One region of the Bordetella muralis genome, then DNA from elsewhere that is predicted to be linked to it. Evidence: riboswitches for the same ligand, from Rfam matches in the RefSeq annotation. Region 1 holds a riboswitch; the other holds the start of a gene.
What was found. Region 1 has a riboswitch for manganese ahead of mntP (manganese efflux pump MntP). Riboswitches for the same ligand answer to the same signal wherever they lie in the genome.
Positions count from the first base shown of each region.

Region 2: another riboswitch for manganese. It lies ahead of ACYVIT_RS25030 (sodium:calcium antiporter); the one in region 1 lies ahead of mntP (manganese efflux pump MntP).

Region 1 is NZ_BAAGVF010000006.1:295,554-303,222, forward strand. Features, by position in the region: gene ACYVIT_RS12375 (ABC transporter ATP-binding protein) at 1-167, shown strand, start outside; gene ACYVIT_RS12380 (SDR family oxidoreductase) at 293-1,045, shown strand; gene ACYVIT_RS12385 (zinc-dependent alcohol dehydrogenase family protein) at 1,242-2,366, shown strand; gene ACYVIT_RS12390 (ABC transporter substrate-binding protein) at 2,527-3,834, shown strand; gene ACYVIT_RS12395 (VOC family protein) at 3,983-4,462, shown strand; gene ACYVIT_RS12400 (Hint domain-containing protein) at 4,786-5,739, shown strand; gene mntP (manganese efflux pump MntP) at 5,787-6,359, opposite strand; yybP-ykoY riboswitch at 6,363-6,539, opposite strand; gene ACYVIT_RS12410 (metal/formaldehyde-sensitive transcriptional repressor) at 6,590-6,865, shown strand; gene dmeF (CDF family Co(II)/Ni(II) efflux transporter DmeF) at 6,971-7,669, shown strand, end outside.
Region 2 is NZ_BAAGVF010000010.1:83,672-91,340, reverse strand. Features, by position in the region: gene ACYVIT_RS25035 (hypothetical protein) at 1-109, opposite strand, end outside; gene ACYVIT_RS25030 (sodium:calcium antiporter) at 524-1,513, opposite strand; yybP-ykoY riboswitch at 1,556-1,727, opposite strand; gene ACYVIT_RS25025 (aminopeptidase P N-terminal domain-containing protein) at 1,990-3,330, shown strand; gene ACYVIT_RS25020 (NINE protein) at 3,340-3,792, opposite strand; gene ACYVIT_RS25015 (UbiH/UbiF/VisC/COQ6 family ubiquinone biosynthesis hydroxylase) at 3,828-4,991, shown strand; gene dusB (tRNA dihydrouridine synthase DusB) at 5,160-6,185, shown strand; gene ACYVIT_RS25005 (helix-turn-helix domain-containing protein) at 6,221-6,460, shown strand; gene purH (bifunctional phosphoribosylaminoimidazolecarboxamide formyltransferase/IMP cyclohydrolase) at 6,515-7,669, shown strand, end outside.

The sequences.
Region 1 (7,669 bases):
AGGGGCTGGCGCCGAAGCTCGCGCGCGACTACACCGAGGCTCTGGCCCGGTTGAAAGACTTGCAACCCGATCTGTGTGTGGTGATTACCGAGTCCAACGTCAAACTGCTCGGCGATATCCCGGACCAGATCTGGACCATCGAGCGTGGCGCGATCGCACTGAATTGAAGGGAACCTTCATGACACGGGCGCAGGTAAACCCAATACGGGTGGCCCTCAGTGAATAGTGTTCTCGCCACTGAAGACTATTTGGCAACACGGTAAGTAACCCCAGGCAGAAGACGGAGAGAGATATGGGTCAATTACAAGGCAAAGTCGCCATCATCACGGGCGCAGGCAGTGGCTTTGGCGAAGGCATCGCCAAGCTTTTCGCCAAAGAGGGCGCTCAGGTGGTGATCGCCGACATCAATAAAAAAGCCGCTGATCGTGTGGCCGGCGAGATCGGCAGCGTTGCGCTATCACTGCAGACGGATGTCTCCAGCCGCGCGGACATCGACGCGATGGTCAAGCATACCCTGGAGGCATTTGGCGGACTGGACATCGTCGTGAACAACGCCGCCATCACCCATAAGAACCAGCCCATGCTGGATGTGGATGAGGAAATGTTTGATCGTATGTTCGCGATCAATGTGAAATCCATCTATCACATGTCGCAGGCCGTTATCCCGCATATGCGCCAGCAAAAACGCGGTGTGATCCTGAACATCGGTTCCACCGCCGGCATCCGGCCGCGTCCCGGGTTGAGCTGGTACAACGCCTCCAAAGGCGCGGTAAACGTGTTGTCCAAATCGATGGCGGTTGAACTGGGCCCCGACAATATCCGTGTCAACGCCATTTGCCCGGTGATGGGTGTGACGGGGATGTTCGAATTGTTCATGGGATTGCCGGACACGCCGGAGAACCGCGCGAAATTTTCGTCCACGATTCCACTGGGCCGTTTCTGCCAACCGTCGGATGTCGCCGCAGCGGCGCTTTATCTGGCCAGCGATGCCGCAGAGTTCATCACTGGCGTCGAGTTCCCGGTGGACGGCGGCCGCACGATTTGATGCACAGCGGCGTGCGTTGACGGGCGTAGTCATGCGATCCTGTGTGGCGCCATTGAAGGACGTAGTCCTGCAGCCCGGCGTTTAGCAATTCGTATTGGGAGGCTGTCGTGTAACTGGGTGCCTGACGTTTTACATAGATGTGTCTTTGCTGCAGCCGTTCGCAGCAGCCATGCGTTCAGATTTTTCGGAGTTGTCGATGAAAATCAAAGCTGCCGTTTTGCGTAATATGGGCCTGGCCGCGCCGTATGCAGACAGCCGTCCCTTGCAAATCACCGAAGTCGAACTGGACCCGCCAGGCTTCGGCGAAGTCTTGGTGCGTATCCGTGCTGCGGGCCTTTGCCATTCAGATCTATCCGTCATCAATGGGGATCGCCCGCGCAGCCTGCCTATGGTGCTCGGCCATGAATCATCGGGCGAGGTCGTCGAGGTTGGCGCCGGTGTCACGGATCTGAAAGCCGGCGATCATGTCGCCATGGTCTTCGTCCCCAGCTGCGGCTGCTGCCATCCCTGCCTGGAGGGCAGGCCGGCACTGTGTGAACCGGGGGCGGCCGCAAATACGCAAGGGACATTGTTGAGCGGCGCGCGGCGCTTGCATGTCGGTGACGAGTATTTGAATCACCACACGGGTGTGTCGTGCTTTGCCGAATACGCCGTCGTGTCACGCCGTTCATGCGTCAAGGTCAACGTCGAACTGTCCCATCGCGAGGCGGCACTATTCGGTTGTGCTGTCTTGACCGGGGCGGGAGCGGTGTTGAACCGCGCTCGCGTCAAGGCGGGCGACGATGTGGCGATTGTCGGTTTGGGCGGCGTGGGGCTGAGCGCCTTGCTCGCTGCCGTCGCAGCTGGCGCGCGCCGGGTGGTGGCGGTGGATCTTTCCGACGACAAACTGGCGTTGGCGCGTGAGCTGGGCGCCACGCATACGGTGAACCCCAAGCAGGTCAAGAGCGATGACGATCTCTATGACCTGTCCGGCGGCCGTGTGCATTATGGGCTGGATATGGCGGGTGCGGTGCCCGCGTTTGAAACGGCCTACAAACTCACCCGGCGGGGCGGTGCGACCATCACCTCGGGCCTGCCGAATCCCAAACTGGGTTTTTCGCTGTCACTTTCTCAGATGGTGGGCGAGGAGCGTGAAATCCGCGGCAGCTATTTAGGCTCGGGCGTTCCTGCCATCGATATTGGACGCTACATCGATCTATACAAAGGCGGCCGATTGCCGGTAGACAAAATGATGGGCAAGTCCTTTACGCTGGATCAGATCAACGAGGGCTTCGACGAGCTGGCGACAGGGAGCAATCTGCGCGACGCGATTGTGTTTTAACGGCCAGATTTCAGGCTGAATGCGCTGATGGGATCGAGAGGGGTGTCTTGTCCAAAACCTCAGACGAATCAACGGACCTGACACCGCATCGACCAAGTGGGCCAGTGGCCTGCTTGGTCAATCGATAAATCTTATGAACTGTTGGACAGGAGACAACACAATGAAGAAACTTTCCAGGCTGACCCCCTTGCTGGGCGCCGTGCTGCTATCGAGCGTGGCGGCATTCGCCCACGCCGCCGACAAACCCAAAGAGCTCAGTGTCGGCATCTCGACCTATTTGTCGGGCTCGGCCTCGGTGTTCGGCATTCCCGCCCGCGATGCTGCCGAGATTTTGATCCAGGACATCAATGCCAATGGCGGCATCGATGGCGTGAAAATCGTGCCCAGCTATATCGACGAGGGCGGCGGCGGCGAAAAGCTCCTGACCGAGTATCGCCGTCTGGCAGAGGGCGGCACGCGGGTCATGCTGTCGGCGATTTCCAGCGGCCACTGCAACATCGTGGCGCCCGTGGCCGAGGACCTGAAAGTCCTGAACGTGCTGTGGGACTGCGGCACGGAAAAGGCCCTGGAGGGCAAGAAATACAAATACGTCGTTCGTACCCAGGCCAACGCCACCACCGAGATGGTGGCACAGGTGCTGTACCTGATGAAGGTGAAGCCGGACTTCAAGACGCTGGCCATCGTCAACCAGGACTACGCCTGGGGCCGCGACTCGCGCGACATCTTCATGGCAGCGCTGAAGAAATTCAAACCCGACGTGAAAGTCGTCGCCGAGATGTTCCCGAAATTCGGCGCGGCGGACTTTTCCACGGAAATCAGCCGTTTGCAGGCGCTGCGTCCGGACGTGATCCTGTCGACCTCGTGGGGCGGCGATCTGGATAATTTCGTGCGCCAGGCTTCGCAGCGTAACCTGTTCAAGAACTCGACATTCGTCCTGTCGCTGGCCGAAAGCTCGCTCGAGCGGCTGGGCAACGCACTGCCCGAAGGCGTCTACATCGGGGCGCGCGGCGACCACTATTTCCTGCACCCGGAAACCAAGGATGATCCCGCCCACCAGGCATTCATCAAGAAATTCCATGACAAGACCGGCGCCTATCCGATTTACTCGGTGTACCACATGGTGCAAGCCCTCAATGGCCTGAAAGCGGGCTACGAAAAGGCCATCAAGGACAACGGCGGCGCATGGCCCACGCCGGAGCAGGTGGCCGCGGCAATGCACGACATCAAGTTCAAAGGCTTTGGGCGTGAGCTGACGCTCAATCGCGTCGACGGACAGAGCCTGGAGGCGCAGCTCTTTGGCGTGACCAAAAAGAGCGACAAGTATCCGTTCAAGGTGCTGTCGGATATCACCATCGTGCCGGCGGATCTGGTGACCCCGGGCGTTGAGGAAACGTCGATGGGCTGGATTGAAAAGAGCTTGAATGCGGACGTGCTCAAGAGCGATCAGATCAAGGTCTATAAAGACTGATTGTTCTGCACGCGTGTGACATTCGGCGCCCGGCATGTTGCGGGCGCCTTTTTTATGGTTCACATGACCGATACGGGATTCGCGCTGGGGACGATTTGCGTTACTTTGAGGGGGTAGATGACCTGGTATTTCTTTGAGGAGACGCGCAATGATCAGCAAGAACACAATCTGTTTATGGTTCGACCGCGACGCGTTGGATGCTGCGACGTTCTACGCCGAAACCTTTCCCAATAGCTCGGTAGGGGATATTCTCCGCGCCCCGGGCGACTATCCCGATGGCAAACAGGGCGATGTCTTGATGGTGCAATTCACCGTCGCGGGTATTCCATGCGTCGGTCTGAACGGTGGCCCGGTTTTCAAGCACAGCGAAGCGTTTTCGTTCCAGATTTCCACGGAAGATCAGGCGGAAACGGATCGGCTGTGGAATGCCATCGTTGGTAATGGGGGGCAGGAAAGCGACTGCGGCTGGTGCAAGGATCGCTGGGGGTTGTCGTGGCAGATCACGCCCCGCGTTCTGCTCGAAGCCATCACCGATCCTGATCCGGCCGTCGCAAAACGCTCGTTCGACGCCATGATGACGATGAAAAAAATCGATATCGCTACCATTGAGGCCGCGCGGCGTGGGTGAGGCGCAGGGCAGGCCGGGCTGTTCGTCGCCCTGGTTTTTGCGCCCCGAGGATAAGCAACGCCGCATCGCCGCTCGTTGCGGCTTCAAGGCTGCGAGGCTGCGTCGGGCGCGCGAGAGCGCGGCGATCCATGGCCGTCTTGCGCAGCGGGCCGATTGTGTCATCCTGGCTAACTGTTTCTGATTATTGCTGCCGATTCTTTTTGATCACATTTTGACCATCAAATGCTATATTTTTAAACAGAAAACAGCATTTATTGTCATGGTGTGTCTGGCTGCGTTAGCAGTGAACGCTTCTGGCGCTCGGTTGATTAAAAGGAATCGCAGTGAGCCAATCATTTACGTTCGAGTACCCGGGTGATAGTCATGGCTATCTCGTAGACAACGCGGGTGTCGTGCTTTACAAGATACCCGTGACATCGAATGTGACCTACCGCGTCACCGAAGCGTCCGATGATGGCAGTTTCGCGATCGGGGATACCTTGACGGTCGAGACCACTAGCAATGGAGAGACACAACTCTTCGAGGACGTGACGATTGTCGGTACTACGAGTACAGGTATCGTGGCGCAGATGGCCGGCGCGCCCTATCTATCCTATCTGACCACTGACTTCAGCCAGTCCTACGAAGTCGGCGACACGATTCCTTTTTCGACTGATCCCGCGGACGTGTTTCCAGTATGTTTTGTGCGTGGCACGTTGATTGAGACCCTCTTGGGGCCAGTAGCCATCGAAGACCTCGAGCCGGGCTGCCAAGTCCGTGGCAGCACGGGATGGCGTACGGTCAAGTGGATAGGGTGGCGCAACTATGGCGCGTTTGGATTGCGTACCCCCGGACAAAAAGCCCGCTGCGCACCGGTACGTATTCGCAAGGATGCATTGGGCGACAACCAACCGGCACAGGATCTGCTCGTCTCACCTTGGCATCATCTGTACGTCGATGGCGTGCTGGTGCGTGCGCATGATCTGATCAATGGCATCACGATCACGCAGGAAGAGCAGGTGACAAGCGTGTCGTACTACCACGTTGAGTTGGACCAGTTCGATGTGGTGCTGGCCCATGGCGTCTATTCCGAGTCGTGGGCGGATGGCGGTAATCGCGATTTCTTTCAGAACGTCGATGTCACCGCACTGCGCCCTGAAGATAAACGCCGCCGCATGGCGGATCGGCCTGGCTTCAAGGCGCTGCGTCAGGCTCAGGAGATCGCGGCGATCCATGGCCGTATTGCGCAACGGGCGGACATGCTGGCCTCGGCACAGCGGTTGTCGAAAGCCGCTTGATCTGCACGGCCCTGAGGCTGTTGCATAGCCATGGCCTGGAACACCGTTCAGAGCCCGGCTGCCGTGAGATGCTCGTAAAGAATCGTTGAGCCGATCCCGATTAGCGCAATTCCGCCCAGGATTTCCGCGCGCTTGCCCGCGATGCTGCCCAGAATTCGGCCCACCAGCACGCCTATTGTCACCATGAGCGTCGTGGCCAAGCCAATCGCAATGGCGGTGACCACAATATTGTTGTCAATAAAGGCCAGGCTGACGCCAACGGCCATGGCATCGATGCTCGTGGCAAAACCCGTGGCGGCCAATAGCCAGAAAGAATGGCGTTTTACCGGGGCTGTTTCCTCATTCTCCAGCTTGAAGGCATTGCGGATCATCATCAGCCCCAAAATACAGAGCATGGCGAAGGCGATCCAATGATCCCATTCGCGCACATACTGGGCGGCGACAGAGCCGAGGCCCCATCCGATGAGCGGAGTGATCGCTTCGATGACGCCAAAGATGACGCCGGTTCTGAGGGCCTCGGGGAATTTGGGGTTTTTGAGGGCGGTGCCTTTGCTGACAGCGGCGGCAAAAGCATCCGTAGACATCGCCAGGGCGAGCACGAGCGTGGAAAGTGCGTTCATGTTGACCTAATCAACCGGGCATAGACAGCACAGACCATTCACACGCCCGGCGCAATGTGAAGGATCTATGGTCTCGCCAAGCCACACAGGCCGCTTGCGCCATGGCCGTCGGGCCAAGAATGTTGACGCAAGCCTCTTTCAGAAAATCCTGAAAGGAAGCTACTCCCCAGAGAGAACGGCGATTTTATCAGACTTCGTGTTAATCTTTTTATACCTAAGGGGGGTATCCTATGTCGCACATCTCGACGCACAAAGACGAGCTGCTCAAGCGCGTTCAACGGATCGCTGGGCAGGTCCATGCCGTCCAGCGTTCTCTGGAAAACGAGGCCGACTGCGACAAAATCCTGCATCTGGTCGCAGCGACCCGAGGCGCGCTGAATGGCCTGTTGGATGAACTGCTGGAGGCCCATGCCCGAGAGCATGTCGCTCATCCGGATTTGAGTGCAGACGAACGGCAGCAGGGGGTCGAGGCGCTGGTCACGGCCATCCGGCGCTATTCCAAATAGTGGACCGTTGACCGTCCATGACATCAGACACAGGTATCAGCCGATCCTGCGGCCTTGCCGTTGCATTCTTTCCGTCTCGGTAATCCGGGCCTATTGAGTGACACAATGAATACGAGCGACAATCTGTCAGCAGACCAGCATGGACATTCGTTCCTCGGCCGCGACCACGACGCCAACGCAAAGCGGACGACCTGGGTCGTCGCCCTGACGTTCGTCATGATGGTGGGGGAGGTCATCGCCGGCTATGTCACGGGCTCCATGGCCTTGTTGGCCGATGGTTTTCATATGGCGACCCACGCTGGGGCGCTGGGCATCGCAGCTGCGGCATACGGATACGCCAAACGTCATGCGGATGACCGTGCATTCAGCTTCGGGACGGGCAAGGTCGGGGAGCTGGCTGGTTTCGCCTCCGCGCTGATTCTGGGCATCGTGGCGCTGGCCATCGGGGTGGAATCGGCACTCCGATTGGTCAATCCGAGCTCGGTGGCGTTCGGCGAGGCCACCGTTATTGCGGTCATCGGATTGCTGGTCAATATCGTGAGCGCGATGTTGCTCTCGGGCGGGCACGGGCATCACCATGGGCACCCTCATCACTCGCACGGTCACCGGGCCCACGGTAGCCATGAGGCGCACAGCCACGGACATGCCAGTCACGACCATCATCTCCACGACAACACTCACGAGCACAGCGGTCATGGCCACGGCCAGGACAACAACCTGCGCTCGGCCTACTTACATGTGATGGCCGATGCCTTGACCTCGGTATTGGCTATTCTGGCCTTGCTGGCAGGCCGCTATCTCGGA
Region 2 (7,669 bases), on a different contig from region 1:
AGGCATCGCGCGGACACACGATGGTCAATCGCGACGTACCGTGACGGCGATGGAGCGAGCTGGCGCGGTCCACACCAGCGCGGCGCATGAACAGATCAAATAAACGCATGGCAGCCTCCCGATAAAGCTCGGAGCGTTCAAACGAATACGCACGCGCCTATCCAGCGGCCATACGCTAGACGCACAAACGAGGCGCGGCTACGCAGGCTGCGATAAGACAGCGGCGGTTCTGGCGGTTTGGTGGGGATGTGACAACCAAGAACTGGTTGTCATAACCGCACCCTGCACTGGCAGGATGCGGCAGAAGGAGATTCTGCGGAGATCCTGTCAGGCAGCGACGTCGATGCAAGATCGACTACTGTCGCCGGAATCGGTATTCACAGAACAACTCCGAATGATGTAAACAGGTTGATTTTACGCGAACTTCGACTCGATAACAAGGGTTTTCCCGAAATTGTGTCAACGGCTCGCTTTCAAGCCATGCCGGTCTTTCCGGCGCAGGCCGATTTTCGGGTTCCCAAAATCAAGCCCAAAAATGCCAGGCCAGATACAGCACAAACACCCCATACAAGCCGCCTACGCCAGCCAGGCCGGTAACGCTCATGCTGGCGCGGCGAAAACGTATCCACAGTATCGAAATGGAAGCCAAGGTCAGCAGGCCTGCCATCAATAATGGGGCATCAAGCAACCACGGCGTCATGGCGATACCCAAGGCGCTGGGAATGGTGGCCTGGATCATCATGGCGCCCGAGATGTTGGCCAAAGCGAGGCGTTCTTTGCCCTGGCGTACCCAGATCAAGGCGTTCATGATCTCGGGCAACTCGGTCGCCACAGGCGCCAGCAGCAATGCGGCCAGATGCGCAGAGGCGCCAAATGCGATGCCCAACAACTCAATCTGATTCACAAACACGTGGGACGCACCCGCAATCACGGCAAGTGCCAGGACGGTTTGCACACAGGCCCAAGCCATGGAGGGGTTCTGGTCGCTGGGCCGCAGTTTCAACGGCTCGAGATCCTCGCAGTCCAGACAGGCCTCGTCGTTGGACAACTCGCGTTTGACATAAAGCGCATATACCCCGACAAACAGCAGGGCTAGCCAGGGTTTCCAGGCAAACACGAGGAGCCCCAATCCGACCTTGAAGACAAACACGCCCATGAACCACGCCTGGTCGCGTGCCAGCCTGGGTTGATCGGCGTTGATGCAGTCAGTGCGCCGTGCTCGCCACAGGGTCAGGCCAACCACAGCATACGCCAGGGTGGCCAACACCAGCGGCCCGCCCATGGCGGCGCCGACGCCTATGTCTTTTTGCTCTGGAGAGGAGCCGAACACCACGGCCATGAACGTGACGGCGCTTTCGGGCAAAGCGGTGCCGAACGCAGCGAGCACGGTGCCGGTCGCAGTCGCGCCCAGGTTCAGTCTATGACCTACCCACTCGATACCGTTGACGAAATACTCGCAGGCAAAATAGATAACCAGCGCAGAGAGGAAAAACAGCAACAGGGTGAGAAACATGATGCACAGCCGGACGAGCAGATACCAATGGCGCGACAATGCGGCTCGCCCGGCAAGGTGAACGCACTGCGGCCAAAGGTCTCGCCTGGCTGATCCGGCCGCGCGCAAGGCCGCAGCTCGGGAGCCGTCAGCGCCATGGGGGTCAAGACCACCAAGTCTGTTGACGCTGACTCCTTTGGGGATCAAAGGATGGCTACTCCCCAATGACAGTGGGCAGGATTGTAGCAGCCGCTCCAACGATGCACGTTGCACAAGGATGACAGGGAACGGGATATTTGCTGACGCCGTGCCGCCCTCGCCGTGGTGTTCATGAGCCCTGCCTGAACGCGCGGTGCCGATAAGCCGCTGCTGCCTTGGCGGTATGCGGCGCAGACAGAAAATCAGACGCCGATTGAGACATTTCTGCCCTGCCTGGACGCGATGGGTCGCGGTAAAGTGAGTGGGTTTTCATTATTGATGGCCTCGCCGACTTTGCCATGAGCCTGCCCTGCACTGATATCGCTCCATTCGTAGAACGCCGTCGACGCTTGTTGGCCCATATGCGGGCGGCAGGCGGCGGGATCGCGGTGCTGTCCACAGCCCCTCATGCGCAGCGTAACCACGACGCTGAATATCCGTATCGGCATGACAGCGATTTTTATTATCTGACGGGCTTCATAGAGCCCGAGGCATGGCTGGTGCTGGTCGCTGGCATCACAGATCGTGCCATTCTGTTTTGCCGGGCAAAACATCCAGAGCAAGAAATCTGGGAAGGGTACCGCTGCGGCCCGGATGCCGCCGTGACGCGCTATGGATTCGACGAGGCCTATGCCACAGATGAACTGGATACGTTGTTGCCCGCGTTGTTATCGGATCAACCCACGCTGTACCGCTCCTTTGCGGCGGCCGGATCGGTCGAGCGCAAGCTGCGGCACTGGCTGCTCCAAGCCGAACAGCAGGGGCGCGGCCGGCGTCTGGCGCCTGGCCGCATCCAGGACCTGCGACCCATACTGGCCGATATGCGCGTGATCAAGGACGCGAGCGAAATCGCCGCCATGCGCCAGGCGGCGCGTATTTCGGCGGGCGCCCATACGCGCGCCATGCGGGCCGCCCGGCCCGGTATGCACGAATACCAATTGGAAGCCGAGCTGTTGTACGAGTTTCGGCGTCATGGAGCCCAGTCGCCCGCCTATCCCAGCATCGTGGCTGCGGGCGCCAATGCGTGTGTGTTGCACTACGCTGCGGGCGATACCGTACTGCGTGATGGCGACCTGGTATTGATAGACGCTGGCTGTGAATATGACAGCTATGCGTCGGACATTACCCGCACATTCCCCGCCAACGGACGATTTACGGGCCCCCAACGCACGCTCTATGACTTGACGGCCGCTGCACAGCAGGCCGCTGTGCAGGCGACGGCGCCAGGGCGCAGTTGGAACGATGCTCATGAGGCCGCGGTGCGTGTGCTGGCCCAAGGCATGCTGGACGAGGGGCTGCTGCACGGCTCTCTGGATGGCGTATTGGAATCGACCGCCTATACGCGTTTTTACATGCACCGCACCGGCCATTGGCTGGGGCTGGACGTGCATGATGTGGGCGACTATAGACAGGGTTCAGTCTCGGAGCAGGATCGCCCCTGGCGGTCGCTGGCGGCCGGCATGGTGCTCACGATCGAACCGGGCATTTATGTGCGCGAGGCAGCGGACGTGCCCGAGGCATTCTGGAATATCGGTATCCGCATCGAAGACGACGCGCTGGTCACTGCAGAGGGCTGTGAGCTGATCACGCGAGGTGTGCCGGTCGACGCCAGAGAGATCGAGGCGCTGATGCGGGAATAATCCAAACGGCTACAGCACGTATCCGTCCAGCCATCCCATCGCCGTCCAGGTGTACACCACCACCATGGCGATGGCGAACATGCCTACGATGGCGCCTATCAGCGTCCCGACAATCGCCACTAACACCGGCCCCAGCCCTGTATGGGTCACCCGTCCCTGACCAGGGTGATACAGGCGATCGAATTTCTCGTCCGGCATGAGGCTGAATACCACCCCCTCGATGAAACCGTCGATCATCGGGATGAACAACAGGAAAAACACGGGATTGTCATACCACACTGGAAACTGTGCCGCCGCCACCAGGCAAACAACGGCAGCCAACGTCACCAGCCAGGCATAACGCCGCCTCAGGTACCACCAATGCGCTCCGAAACCACCCAGAAAACAGGCGAGCAGCCCCAGCACGACTTTGTTGCGAGGACGAGGCATTGCTGCGGGCGCGGAGAATGGGACGGATGTCATGGTGAGATTGTAAAGGTGGACGGTAAAATTCGACGATGACTCAGTCTGCTTACGATATCGCGATTTTGGGCGCCGGCCCGGTTGGCCATGTGCTGGCACTCTTGTTAGCACGGCATACCGCGCAACCGCAACGCATTGCCTTGCTGGCGGGATCGGCAGCGCCGGCCGCACAAGCGCCGTCCCCCGCGACGGATCCCCGTGTGCTGGCGATGAACCACGGCAGCCGGGTCTTGTTGGAATCTTTGCAGGCCTGGCCTGGCCGGGCGGCAGATATCCGCCATGTTCACGTCTCCCAGCGCGGACGGCTGGGCAGCACGGTTATTCATTCTGATAATTTTCAGGTGCCGCGCCTGGGCAGCGTCGTGTCGTATGCCGAATTGCACGCCACCCTGCAAAACTGCGTCAAGGCGAGCGGCGTAACGGTGCTGCATGGCCCCCCTGCCCATGTCCACCGCCAGGATAATCAGAGAATTCAGGTTCGACAGGGCGACACTGAGCTGCTGTGCAGCGTCGCCGTGCTATCCGACGGCAGCAGCGGCGCCGATGTACGGCGTGAATATAGCCAGCATGCCATTGTCACGAGCGCTCAGGCGACGCTGCCTCGGCCTGCTTGGGCGTGGGAACGCTTCACGCGCGAAGGGCCGTTGGCCTTGCTCCCTCACCCTCTCAATGCGCAGGCCTATTCGGTCGTCTGGTGCAGCGCCCCCGAGCGTGCTGCCGAACTGGTGCGACTGGATGATGCGGCGTTCTCGGCTGCCTTGAGTACGGCATTCGGGACTCGGTTAGGCCGCCTGTCCAGCGATGCTCCACGTCATGTATTCCCCTTGGCGCTCAATGCCCGGCGCACGCTGGTCCAAGGCCGCGTCGTCGCGATAGGCAATGCGGCCCAGACGTTGCACCCGGTGGCAGGCCAGGGGCTGAATCTCGGGTTGCGCGACGCCGCGCGCCTGGCGCAGGTGCTGTCCGGTTGGCTGAGTTCTCCCGCGGGGGATCCGGCCGCCAAGCTGGCGGAATTCGCCAGTTCACGCCTTGCCGACCGTTGGATTACGGCCGGATTGACCGATTTGATGCCGCGCGCCTTTGCGACGGGGCTCGCGCCTGTCGAGCACGCCTGCGGGGCGGGTTTGTTGGCATTGGATCTGGCTGCCCCCCTGCGAGCCCCCTTGGCACGTCATTTATTACAGGGTCTGCGTTCCTAGCCCATGGAATACGACCCTCATTGCCTTCGATCCTCGTGACAGAGATGCCCGATACGGACTGACGTCCGCGGTAAATCGGCGTGCCCGGAACCGGAGGATTACCGACGAATTGTAGGAGCAGCCTGTTTCGTGCCAAAAGACGCCCTCCCGGTCGGTTAAAATGTGCGCATGCGTATCGGCCCGTGGACCCTTTCCAATAATGTTCTGGTCGCCCCCATGGCGGGGGTGACGGATCGTCCTTTCCGTCAATTGTGTAAACGGCTGGGCGCAGGCTACGCGGTGTCGGAGATGGCCGCGAGCAATCCGCGCCTGTGGGACAGCGTCAAGACGTCCCGCCGTTTGAATCACGACGGTGAAATCGCCCCGGTGGCAGTCCAGATCGCGGGGGCGGACCCCGCCATGATGGCCGAAGCGGCCGCATTCAATGCCGAACGCGGCGCGCGCATCATCGATATCAATATGGGTTGCCCGGCCAAGAAAGTGTGTAGCCTGGCCTCGGGCTCGGCTCTGCTGCGCGACGAAGACCTGGTATCCCGCATACTGGATGCGGTGGTAGAGGCATGCGCACCATTGGGCGTGCCCGTCACGCTGAAAACCCGCACCGGATGGGATCGCGAGCATCGCAATGCATTGCACGTGGCGCGACGCGCCCAGGATGCCGGCATAGCCGCCCTGGCGCTGCATGGCCGCACGCGCGCCGATCTCTATACCGGCGAGGCCGAGTACGACACGATACGCGCCGTCAAGGCCGAACTGTCCATTCCCGTCGTCGCCAATGGCGACATCGATTCCCCGGAAAAAGCACGCTATGTGCTGGATTACACAGGCGCCGATGCCGTCATGATCGGCCGGGCTGCCCAAGGCCGGCCGTGGATTTTCCGCGAGATTGACCACTATCTGCGCACCGGCGAGACCCTGGCGCCGCCGTCTTACGAAGAAATGCGCGACCTGCTGCTCGAGCATCTGGATGATCATTACCGTTTTTACGGTGAACATACCGGTGTCCGGTCGGCACGCAAACACATCGGCTGGTACGTAGAGGGCCTGCCCGGCGCAGACCTGTTTTGCGACCGCATGAACCAGATCGACAACACGCACGAGCAATGGCGGGCGGTGTCGGACTGGTTCGACGAACTCACTCGCGGCGACCCGGCACCACCGGTTTTCGCCGCGCAACCGCTGCTGGCGGCGTGATCCGCCTCCCACCTCCAACTATAAAATCTGTACAAATGAGTAAGAATGATGTCCTGGAAGACTGCGTGCGCGCCAGCCTGGCGCGCTATTTCGAAGACCTGGGTGACTCCGAGCCCCACGACATGTGGGACATGGTGATGCGTTGCGTCGAACGCCCGGTGCTCGAAGTCGCGCTGGAACGTTCCGGCGGCAACCAATCCCGCGCCTCCGAAATACTGGGCATCACGCGCAATACCCTGCGCAAAAAACTCCAGGCACACAACATCCAGCCGTAAGCCTTTCGCGCGCTGCGCCTCTGAACGCTTTTTTTCTATCCCCCCAACCCAACCATGAAAATCGAAACTGCCCTGCTCTCGGTGTCCGATAAGACCGGCATCGTCGAATTCGCCCGCGCACTGGCTGCGCGCGGCGTACGCCTGCTATCTACCGGGGGCACGGCCCGCCTGCTGGCCGATTCCGGCCTGACCGTCACGGAGGTCGCAACGCACACCGGCTCGCCCGAAATTCTCGATGGCCGGGTCAAGACGCTGCATCCCAAGATCCATGGCGGCCTGCTGGCTCGCCGTGACAGCGCGGAGCATCTGGACACCATCGCCCAGCACGGCATCGATCGCATCGACATGTTGGTCGTCAATCTGTATCCGTTCCGTGAAACCATTGCCAAGCCGGACTGCAGTTTTGCCGATGCGGTAGAAAACATCGATATCGGCGGCCCGGCCATGCTGCGCGCAGCCGCCAAGAACCACGGCACCGAAGCCGGCGGCGTCACGGTCGTGATCGATCCGACCGATTACTCGCGCGTGTTGCACGAAATCGACCAGACAGGCAGCACCTCGTATGCATTGCGCCTGGAGCTGGCCGCCAAGACCTACGCGCACACCGCCTCCTACGATGGCGCGATTGCCGCCTATTTGACCAGCCTGGCCGAGCCTGCGCCCGCCCAGGACGCTGTTCCGGCTCGGCAGGACTGGCCGCGTACGCTGACGCTGCAGGTGCAGCAGGCCCAAGCCCTGCGCTATGGCGAGAACCCCCACCAAAAGGCCGCGTTCTATGTCGATTCGACACGCGCAGCCGGCCTGCTGGGCAACTATCGCCAGTTGCAGGGCAAAGAACTGTCGTACAACAACATCGCCGATGCCGACGCTGCATGGGAGTGTGTGCGCAGCTTTGACACGCCGGCCTGCGTCATCGTCAAGCACGCCAACCCCTGCGGCGTCGCGGTCGCGCAAGACCCGTTGCATGCCTATCAGCAAGCCTTCAAGACGGACCCGACCTCGGCGTTTGGCGGCATCATCGCCTTTAACCGTCCGGTCGATGCCGCGACGGCCGAAGCCGTCAGCAGCCAATTCCTGGAAGTTCTGCTGGCCCCTGCCTATGACGGCGCTGCGCTGGCAGTCCTGGCCGCCAAGAAAAACGTCCGCGTCCTCGAAATCCCCGCCGGCACAGGCCAGAACGATTTCGATATCAAGCGCGTGGGCGGTGGC